2 regions of the Photobacterium atrarenae genome follow, and region 1 is predicted to be linked to the other one. Evidence: predicted binding sites of a transcription regulator. Region 1 holds the regulator's gene; the other holds the start of a gene.
What was found. The regulator CRP, encoded in region 1, controls carbon source genes, mostly activating them, when cyclic AMP is high. The targets are predictions, from matches to a motif close to TGTGANNNNNNTCACA.

Region 1 (5,102 bases):
ACCTGATTGAGCACTTCGTGCTGCGTGAGGGCACCGATTACGGTGAGCAGGAGCTCAGCATGCGCGAGAAGGTCAGCCACGTGCGCCAGCAACTGCAGAGCGGCGAAGCGGTGATTGTGTTCTCCGAGCTGCATGAAACGGTCGATATCAAACTTCGCCGCCAACTGGGTACGTAACGTTCCGCGATCGCGGCAGATCCCCTGCAATTTTGACAATCCGGCTTGACCTGCCCCCTGCTCGCCTGTTAATAACTCTTTCCGTTATTGTTAACGACAGGGTTTGTCATGTCTGCAAAACATCCAATTATTGCAGTTACGGGGTCTTCGGGCGCCGGAACGTCGACCACTTCCGAAGCCTTTCGCAAAATGTTCAACATGATGGGCATCAATGCGGCCTGGCTGGAAGGCGACAGCTTCCACCGCTTCACCCGTCCGGAAATGGACGTCGAGATCCGCAAGGCAAAAGAACAAGGCCGGCACATCAGTTACTTTGGTCCCCAGGCCAATGACTTTGCCCAGTTGGAGAACTTTTTCCGCCAGTACGGCGACGACGGCAGCGGGAAATTTCGCCGCTATCTCCACACCTTTGACGAAGCCGTGCCCTATAACCAGATGCCGGGCACCTTCACGCCCTGGCAGGATCTGCCGGAAAATACCAATGTGTTGTTCTATGAAGGGCTGCACGGTGGGGTGGTGGATGGCGATGTCAACGTCGCCCAACATGTGGATTTGCTGATCGGCATGGTGCCGATCGTTAACCTGGAATGGATCCAGAAAATTGTCCGCGATACCCGCGACCGCGGCCACTCCCGGGAAGCGGTGATGGAGTCGGTGGTCCGCTCGATGGATGATTACCTCAACTACATCACCCCGCAGTTCTCCCGCACCCACATCAACTTCCAGCGGGTCCCGACGGTCGACACGTCCAACCCGTTTACCGCCAAGGCGATCCCCAGCCTGGACGAGAGCTTTGTGGTGATCCGTTTCCGCGGCATCAAAAATGTCGATTTCCCGTATCTGCTGGCAATGATCCAAGGCTCGTTCATGTCGCGCCACAATACCCTGGTAGTGCCGGGCGGCAAGATGAGTTTCGCCATGGAGCTGATCATGCGGCCCCTGATCCAACAGCTGATCGAAACCGGGAAGATTGGCTAAGCCAACGACGGCCCTGTCACCGGGACGTGACAAGAAGGCAGCCCTTCTCGTCACGTCTCCGTTTAGGCCGGAACCACTTCCCAGGAGTGGGTCATTTCCACCCCTTCGCCCAGCATCAGGCACACCGAGCAGTATTTCTCCAGCGAATCGGCTACAGTCTTGGCAACCAGGGCTTCATCTAAGTCGTGACCGGTGACCACAAAATGCAGGTTAGCCGTGGTAAAAATCCGCGGTGCCTGCTCCCGGCGCTCGGAGGAAATTTGCGCTTCACAGCCGGTAATTTTCTGGCCGGCAGATTTTAGCCCGTCCACCACATCAACCGAGCTGCAGCCACCGGCGGCCATCAGCACCAGCTCCATCGGGCTCGGTGCGGTCGCCCCGCCATTGCCATCCATCACCACACTGTGGCCGGAGTTGGACTGACCTAAAAACGTCATCTCTTCGACCCATTTCACTCGCGATTGCATTGCTTACTCCTTACTGCTGACAGGGGTTTCAGACACTATCTCACAAGTGTGTGATCATGTGCACAGTTACAACGGCAAAATGCCAATTTCAGATAGATCAATATCAAGAAAAACCCGGCGAAAAAAGATAAACTCTCAACTAATTATTCACGTGAGCTTGCAGCCCAGCGGCTGACTGGCATATCCTAGTCGGCGAACAATGTTATTGTGATGCCCAGCCGCGAATTATAGGGATGTCATTGCTGGGCAACAAACGCAGAGGAAGTTAGTAATATGGTTCCAGGTAAACCTCAAACAGATCCAACGCTAGAGTGGTTTCTTTCCCATTGCCACATCCACAAATACCCGTCAAAGAGCACTTTGATCCATGCCGGCGAGAAAGCAGAAACACTCTACTACATCGTCAAGGGTTCTGTTGCCGTATTGATCAAGGATGAAGAAGGCAAGGAGATGATCCTGTCTTACCTCAACCAGGGCGACTTCATTGGCGAGCTGGGCCTGTTCGAAGAAGGCCAGGAGCGTACCGCCTGGGTTCGTGCCAAGACCCCATGTGAAGTGGCTGAAATCTCCTTTAAGAAATTCCGTCAGCTGATCCAGGTCAACCCGGATATCCTGATGCGTCTTTCTGCGCAAATGGCGAGCCGCCTGCAAGTCACCAGCCAGAAAGTCGGTGACCTGGCCTTCCTGGATGTGACCGGTCGGATTGCCCAAACCCTGCTGAACCTGGCCAAGCAACCAGATGCCATGACCCACCCGGACGGTATGCAGATTAAGATCACGCGTCAGGAAATTGGTCAAATCGTCGGTTGTTCACGTGAAACCGTCGGCCGTATCCTGAAGATGCTGGAAGAACAAAACCTGATTTCAGCCCACGGCAAAACCATTGTCGTTTACGGCACTCGCTAAACGCCGACCGCTCAATCGTTCAAAAGCCGCACCCCGTGCGGCTTTTTTCATCGCCGTGATTTGGACCTAACTTCCGGCGCCTCTCCGCCCTTGCACTCTGCATATTTGCTGCTAAATTGAGCATATCAATGGGATCAGTATCCTCCGCCATTGCGGCCCGATAGCAACGCAGCAACTGGCGAACGATACCAACCACATCAACAAGCAGCGGAAAGTCACGATATGGATATCGAGCGTTTTGCCCCCAACACCAGCACAACACCACCAGCCGTTTTGCAGGCACTGCCCGCCACCATCGAGATGACCGGCTTTAGCGACCCGCGCCATTACCTGGAACAACAACCGCCGCTAGATCCCGAAAGCCGCCACCAGGATCAGGAAAGCGACTGGGTGCCACCACTCGACAACCAGCACGAGCCATTACCAACTTTACTCACTTAGAAAAAAACAGCCAGGGTAGTTACCTTACCCTGGCTGCTGAGTGCTCAGCGAAACGGTTCGCGCTTCGCCGGATATCTGATGATCACGCCATCACTGATTTGTACTTTCGAAGATCTTATCGGCTGATGCTTCGACAAAACCGCGATACAGCTCGCCATCTTCGGTCGGATAGCGCTTGGCGAACTCATAGAAGCCGCCCGGGATCTCACGGATCCCATCCAGGAAGCTCACCGGTACCCGATCGGCCATGGTCGATGACTGCTCCAGCAGCACTGCCGGGCTGCCTTTCACTTCACCGCCCGCTTCATTGATCGCAAAACCATTATGACGCAGCAAGTGATTCACCTCGCGTACCTCAGTAAACTGCTCCAACTGGTTGACGCTGACGGTAAAGTGGTTAGCACCAAAGCCATGGGCCGCAACCCAGCCGGCGTACTCACTTTCCGCCGACAACAGCTCATAGGTGGCATAATCGAGATCCCACAACCGGCCACCGTAGAGGAATGCCGGATCCTTCAGCGCCGCATCCGGCACCTGGTTCACCAGATCACGTACCGTCTGCTGCAGCAAGGATGAGAACTGACCCACCAGCAACTCACTGATAAACACCTTCGGCGCCGCCGGATTCGGGTGCTCGAAGTGCTCGGCATACAGCTTTTTCGCTTCGAAGTGGTACTTACCGCAAGGCTTATAGCCAATGGCGATAAATGGTGCCGCCAGACGATCCAGACCGACCTGCGGCAGGTTGAATGTCCGCAGCGCGATATGATCGTTGAGCAGGGGTTCATCTTCCTCGAGCAGGTCATGGACCTGCGCGGCTGATGGACACAAGCGCTGGGTATAATCCTGCCACAGCGCGTTAAACAATTGCTCGACCCTTTCCATGATACTTGTTCCCCTTACCTAATCGCGGTGTCGCGGCCGGCGCGACTTACATAGTGATCCCCGGCGACAATTGTGCCGGCAGTTCGGTGTGCTCGCCTTCCATTGAGGCCATCGGGTACGCACAGTAATCGGCGGCATAGTACGCGCTCGGACGCAGGTTACCGGAAGCGCCCGGACCACCGAACGGCGCATCACCGCTGGCCCCGGTCAGCTGACGGTTGCGATTCACAATCCCGGCACGAATATGGTCGATAAAGTACTGCCATTCATCGTCCTGGGTGCTGACCAGACCAGCTGACAGGCCATAGCGCGTGTCATTGGCCAGCTCAACCGCTTGCGCCAGATCGTCATAGCGTGCAACCTGCAGCAGCGGACCGAAGTATTCTTCATCCGGCAGCTCAGCAATCTTGCTGACTTCGATGATCCCCGGTGTCACCACCGCCCCCTGACCACGCTTGGCTTCCAGCAGCATCTCACCACCCAGCTCAACCAGGTTGGCCTGGGCACGGATAATGTTGTCCGCAGCTGCAACCGAGATCTGCGGGCCCATAAACGGCTGCGGTTCGGCAAACGGGCCATCAACGTTGAGCTGAGACGCCGCTTCAACCAGACGCGCCAAGACAGCATCACCTTCAGGGCCTTTCGGCAGGTACAGACGACGGGCACAGGTGCAACGCTGACCGGCACTGATAAAGGCCGACTGAATAATAGTGTAGACAGTGGCATCGAGCTCGCCATAATCTTTGGAGATCACCATCGGGTTGTTGCCGCCCATTTCCAGCGCCAGCATTTTACCCGGCTGACCGGCAAACTGACGGTGCAGGATATGGCCGGTATTGGCACTGCCGGTAAACAGCAGGCCGTCAATGCCATGTGAGCCCGCCAGGGCTTCACCGGTCGCACGCGCGCCCTGGACCAGGTTGATCACGCCATCCGGCAGGCCGGCCTGTTGCCACAGCTTCATGGTTTCTTCCGCCACTTTCGGCGTCAGATCCGACGGCTTGAAGACCACGGTGTTGCCCGCCAGCAAAGCCGGAACAATATGGCCGTTGGGCAGGTGGCCCGGGAAGTTGTACGGGCCGAAGACGGCCATTACGCCCAGCGGACGGTGGCGTAGCACGGCTTGGGTACCGCCGGCAACTTCTTTCTGCTTATAGCCTGTGCGCTCTTCATAGGCGCGCAGGGAAATGGCAATCTTGCCCACCATAGCGCCGGCTTCGGTGCGGGTTTCCCACAACGGCTTACCGGT
Region 2 (5,102 bases), 390 kb from region 1:
AGCAGATGACAACCCACATCGCTGACCGTCCAACCGCGCAGGAGCCTGTTTTATGCGATTTTTGCTCATCGCCCTTCTCAGTTTATCGATCCTACCGGGTTGCCAGAGTGCGTATTACTCGGCCATGGAAAAGGTCGGGATCCATAAACGCGAGATCATGGTCGACCGAGTGACCGAAGCCACCGAAGCCCAGCAGGATGCGCAGGCCCAGTTCACCAGCGCCCTGGACGCCCTCAAGGCGATCCACGCCTTTGACGGCGGCGAGCTGGAGGCCACCTACAATACCGTCAATGATCAGTATGAAGCCAGTCGCGACGCGGCTGACAAAGTCAGCAGCCGTATTGCCGCGATCGAAGATGTCGCCGATGCCCTGTTTGACGAGTGGGAGGATGAGCTTTCCCTCTACACCAGCGCCAACCTGCGCCGGGACAGCGAGCAGAAGCTCAAGCAGACCCGCGCCGCCTACCAGCGGATGCTCAGCGCGATGCAACGGGCCGAGCAAAAAATGACACCGGTCCTCAACACCCTGCGCGACAACACGCTATACCTTAAGCATAACCTCAATGCAGCCGCCATTGGCTCGCTGCAGGGAGAATTCCAATCGCTTCAGCACGATATCCAGCGCGCGATCCATGATATGGAAGCCGCGATTGCTGAGTCTGAGCGCTTTATCGCCCAGCTTGAGCGCGGCTAAATCAGCCTGATCCGGGCCAGTACCCAGCTGGCCCGATCCGCCACCGCGCCCCACGGCACATCCACCACCTGATAGCCCAGCGCCTGATACGTCTCGACCAGTTGCTGATGGATCTGCTCAGCCTCGGCAAAGCTGTGCGGCCGCTCGTTATCCTGCACATAAATCTCACGCCGGGGCGGACAGCAAAACACGCTCGGGTAATAGCCGAGAGCCGCCTGACGGTAGTTGGCCGGGACCGGCTCGCCACCGATGGTCAGGTAGGCACAGATATCACCAATCGCCCGATCGACAAACGCCGGCATAGTGCCTTCCGCCGCCTGTCGTCGTTGCTCGCTCATCGCCGTCAGGCAGAGCCCGGCAAAGGCCGGTAAATCGGTCCAGGGCAAAACCCCCGCGGCACATTGCTGCTGCTCACGGATCAACTGACGGGAGGTTTCCGGAAACACCAGATAGCCTTTGCGCGCAACGGCCTCCAGCAACGCCGTTTTCCCGGCACCGGGACCGCCCGTGATAATAATCGGTTGCATAACGTTTACGCTCTCTCGATGAAACAGCGCCGATCAGGGCCCAGATACAACTATCCCCTCATGGTAGCACCAATGAGGGGATAGTTTCATAACGTTCTGTAAAGGGTTACCCTTTCAGCGCGCTTTCTTTACTTGGCGCCACGGCTTGCACGTTTACGATCCGTTTCCGTCAGCAGTTTCTTACGGATACGAATGCTTTCCGGCGTCACTTCGACCAGCTCATCGTCATCGATGAACTCCAGCGCCTGCTCCAGGGTGTACTTGATTGGCGGCGTCAGCACCTGCGCATCATCAGTGCCCGATGCACGAACGTTGGTCAGCTGCTTGCCTTTCAGGGCGTTTACCGTCAGGTCGTTGTCACGGCTGTGGATCCCGATCACCATCCCTTCGTAAACTTCCACACCGTGACCGATGAACAGACGGCCACGCTCCTGCAGGTTAAACAGGGCGTTGGTCAGCGCTTTACCCGCTGCGTTAGCAATCAGGACACCGTTGATACGCTGGCCAATCTCACCGCCTTTGTGCGGACCGTAGTGATCAAACGTGTGGTACATCAGACCAGAACCTGACGTCAGGGTCATGAACTCAGTCTGGAAACCGATCAGGCCGCGAGATGGCATCATAAAGTCCATCCGGACACGGCCTTTGCCATCCGGAGACATGTCTTTCAGCTCACCTTTACGCAGACCGATGTTTTCCATGATCCCGCCCTGGTGCTCTTCCATCACATCGATGGTCACGGTCTCATACGGTTCCATCAGCTGGCCGTCTTCTTCTTTGATGATAACTTCAGGACGCGATACTGCCAACTCAAAGCCTTCACGACGCATGTTTTCGATCAGGATCGACAGGTGCAGTTCACCACGGCCGGAAACACGGAACTTGTCCGGGTCATCGGTCTCTTCCACACGCAGGGCCACGTTGTGAACCAGCTCTTTTTGCAGACGCTCAAGGATGTTGCGTGAGGTCACGTACTTGCCTTCTTTACCGGCAAACGGGGACGTGTTGACCTGGAAGGTCATGGTCACGGTCGGCTCATCAACCGACAGCGCCGGCAGCGCTTCAACCGCGTTCACGTCACAGATGGTGTCAGAGATTTTCAGCTCACCCAGACCGGTGATGGCGATGATGTCGCCCGCAGTCGCCGCTTCAACTTCATGGCGCTCCAGGCCCAGGTAACCCAGCACCGTACCCACTTTACCGTTACGGGTCTTGCCGTCAGCACCCACCACTGTCACCTGCTGGTTTGGCTTCACGCTACCACGGGTCACACGGCCTACACCGATCACGCCGACGTAAGAGCTGTAGTCCAGCTGGGAGATCTGCATTTGCAGAGAGCCGTCAACATCGACCTCCGGTGCAGCCACGTTCTCAACTATCGCTTCGAACAACGGCTCCATGTCCTCGCCGGTTTCGCCTTCTTCCAGGGTTGCCCAGCCGTTCAGTGCAGAAGCGTAAACTACCTGGAAGTCCAGTTGCTCATCGCTCGCACCCAGGTTATCGAACAGGTCAAACACCTGATCCATCACCCAATCAGGACGCGCGCCCGGACGGTCAATCTTGTTAATGACCACAATTGGCTTCAGGCCATGAGCAAACGCTTTCTGGGTTACGAAACGCGTCTGTGGCATTGGGCCGTCAACGGCGTCAACGATCAGCAGCACCGAGTCAACCATCGACATGATACGCTCAACCTCACCACCGAAGTCGGCGTGTCCCGGAGTATCAACGATGTTGATCCGGTAATCGTTCCAGTTGATCGCTGTGTTCTTAGCCAGAATGGTAATACCACGCTCTTTTTCGATGTCGTTGGAATCCATTACGCGTTCTTCAACTTCACCGCGAGACTCTAACGTGCCAGACTGCTGAAGCAGTTTGTCAACCAGGGTTGTCTTGCCGTGGTCAACGTGCGCAATAATTGCGATATTTCTTAGTTTATCGATCTGTGGATTTGACATGTGTTTTACATTCACTCAGAACATGCAGCGACCGGAAGGTTGCCACGTGGTTAAAAAAACGGCTCATAATCTAACAGATTTTACGTCAAAACCCACCTATTATGTGATTTATATCACCGGCATTTTGATCCAGCCGGACCCGCCCACCGCCTCCCTGCCGCTGAACACTTGATTTCCAGAACAAACCACTGTCACGCCGGCTTCATCTCATTGACAACCCCGCGCCGTAGGCTAATAGTAGAGGCGCGCACCAAAGCGGTGCCAGACTTCCTTCTTGCACTATGTTGGTGCAGTAATTCACTATAATGGTGCAGAGAATGGATTCCGAAGCCCCCCGATCATGCTAAATGGGCGATTTTGGGGCTTTAAAAAGTTGGCACGGTTCTCGCTTTATTCTATGTAAGTGAACACAACGGGTTCACGACCTATTTATTGCGGCCAGTTGCCCAATCTAACACCGGAGGTTATTTAAGATGTCAGTTGAAAACGTACTCGCGCTGATCCAGGAAAACGAAGTCAAGTTTGTTGACCTACGCTTTACCGATACCAAAGGTAAAGAGCAACATATCTCTATTCCTGCCCACCAAATCGATGCTGACTTCTTTGAAGAAGGTAAGATGTTCGACGGCTCTTCGGTGGCTGGCTGGAAAGGCATTAACGAATCCGACATGGTGATGATGCCGGATGCATCAAGCGCGGTATTGGACCCATTTACGGAAGATGCCACGCTGAACATCCGCTGTGACATCCTTGAGCCTGCAACCATGCAGGGCTACGACCGTGACCCACGCTCCATAGCCAAGCGTGCCGAAGACTACATGCGCGCAACCGGCATTGCCGATACCGTGCTGATCGGTCCTGAGCCGGAGTTCTTTCTGTTTGACGACGTGAAGTTTGCCACCGACATGTCGGGCTCATTCTTCAAGATCGATGATGTCGAAGCAGCCTGGAACACCGGCAGCGACATCGAAGGCGGGAACAAAGGTCACCGCCCGGGCGTCAAAGGCGGCTACTTCCCGGTTGCACCGGTTGATTCATCGCAAGACATCCGCTCTGCCATGTGTCTGATCATGGAAGAGATGGGCCTGGTGGTTGAAGCCCACCACCACGAAGTGGCAACCGCGGGTCAGAACGAGATCGCGACCCGATTCAATACCCTGACCACCAAAGCGGACGAGATCCAGGTCTACAAGTACGTCGTCCACAACGTTGCCCACGCATTCGGCAAAACCGCGACCTTTATGCCAAAACCACTGGTTGGCGATAACGGCTCCGGGATGCACGTGCACCAGTCGCTGGCCAAAGACGGTCAGAACCTGTTTGCCGGTGACAAATACGGCGGCCTGTCTGAAATGGCGCTGTACTACATCGGCGGGATCATCAAGCACGCCCGTGCCATCAACGCCTTTGCCAACCCATCAACCAACTCGTACAAGCGTCTGGTTCCGGGTTTCGAAGCACCGGTCATGCTGGCTTACTCTGCCCGTAACCGCTCGGCGTCGATCCGTATCCCAGTGGTACCGAGCCCGAAAGCCCGTCGTATCGAAGTTCGCTTCGGTGATCCGGCAGCTAACCCATACCTGTGCTTTGCCGCGATGCTGATGGCCGGCCTGGACGGGATCAAGAACAAGATCCACCCGGGTGAAGCGATGGACAAAGATCTGTACGACCTGCCGGCTGAAGAAGCTGCGGAAATTCCAACCGTTGCCGAATCCCTGCAGGGCGCACTTCAGGCACTGAACGAAGACCGTGAGTTCCTGACTTCAGGTGGTGTCTTCTCTGATGATTTCATCGACTCTTACATCGCTCTGAAATCTCAGGATGTTGAGAAAATCAACATGACCACCCACCCGCTGGAGTTCGAGCTGTACTACTCAGTTTAAGCAACAACCCAGCGTCGTCACATCACACTTTAGGCCGGCT

Region 2: typA (translational GTPase TypA) is a predicted target of CRP. The motif match lies at 3,282-3,297, and genes of this name have one in related genera.

What each region holds. Positions count from the first base shown of each region.
Region 1 covers NZ_CP101508.1:243,747-248,848, reverse strand. Annotated here, with positions in the region: gene NNL38_RS01195 (YheU family protein) at 1-176, shown strand, start outside; gene NNL38_RS01190 (phosphoribulokinase) at 285-1,154, shown strand; gene NNL38_RS01185 (OsmC family protein) at 1,217-1,621, opposite strand; gene crp (cAMP-activated global transcriptional regulator CRP) at 1,895-2,527, shown strand; gene NNL38_RS01175 (hypothetical protein) at 2,750-2,968, shown strand; gene NNL38_RS01170 (DUF1338 domain-containing protein) at 3,059-3,853, opposite strand; gene astD (succinylglutamate-semialdehyde dehydrogenase) at 3,900-5,102, opposite strand, start outside.
Region 2 covers NZ_CP101508.1:3,309,915-3,315,016, forward strand. Annotated here, with positions in the region: gene NNL38_RS15415 (DUF2959 domain-containing protein) at 53-694, shown strand; gene NNL38_RS15420 (AAA family ATPase) at 691-1,221, opposite strand; gene typA (translational GTPase TypA) at 1,350-3,179, opposite strand; gene glnA (glutamate--ammonia ligase) at 3,653-5,062, shown strand.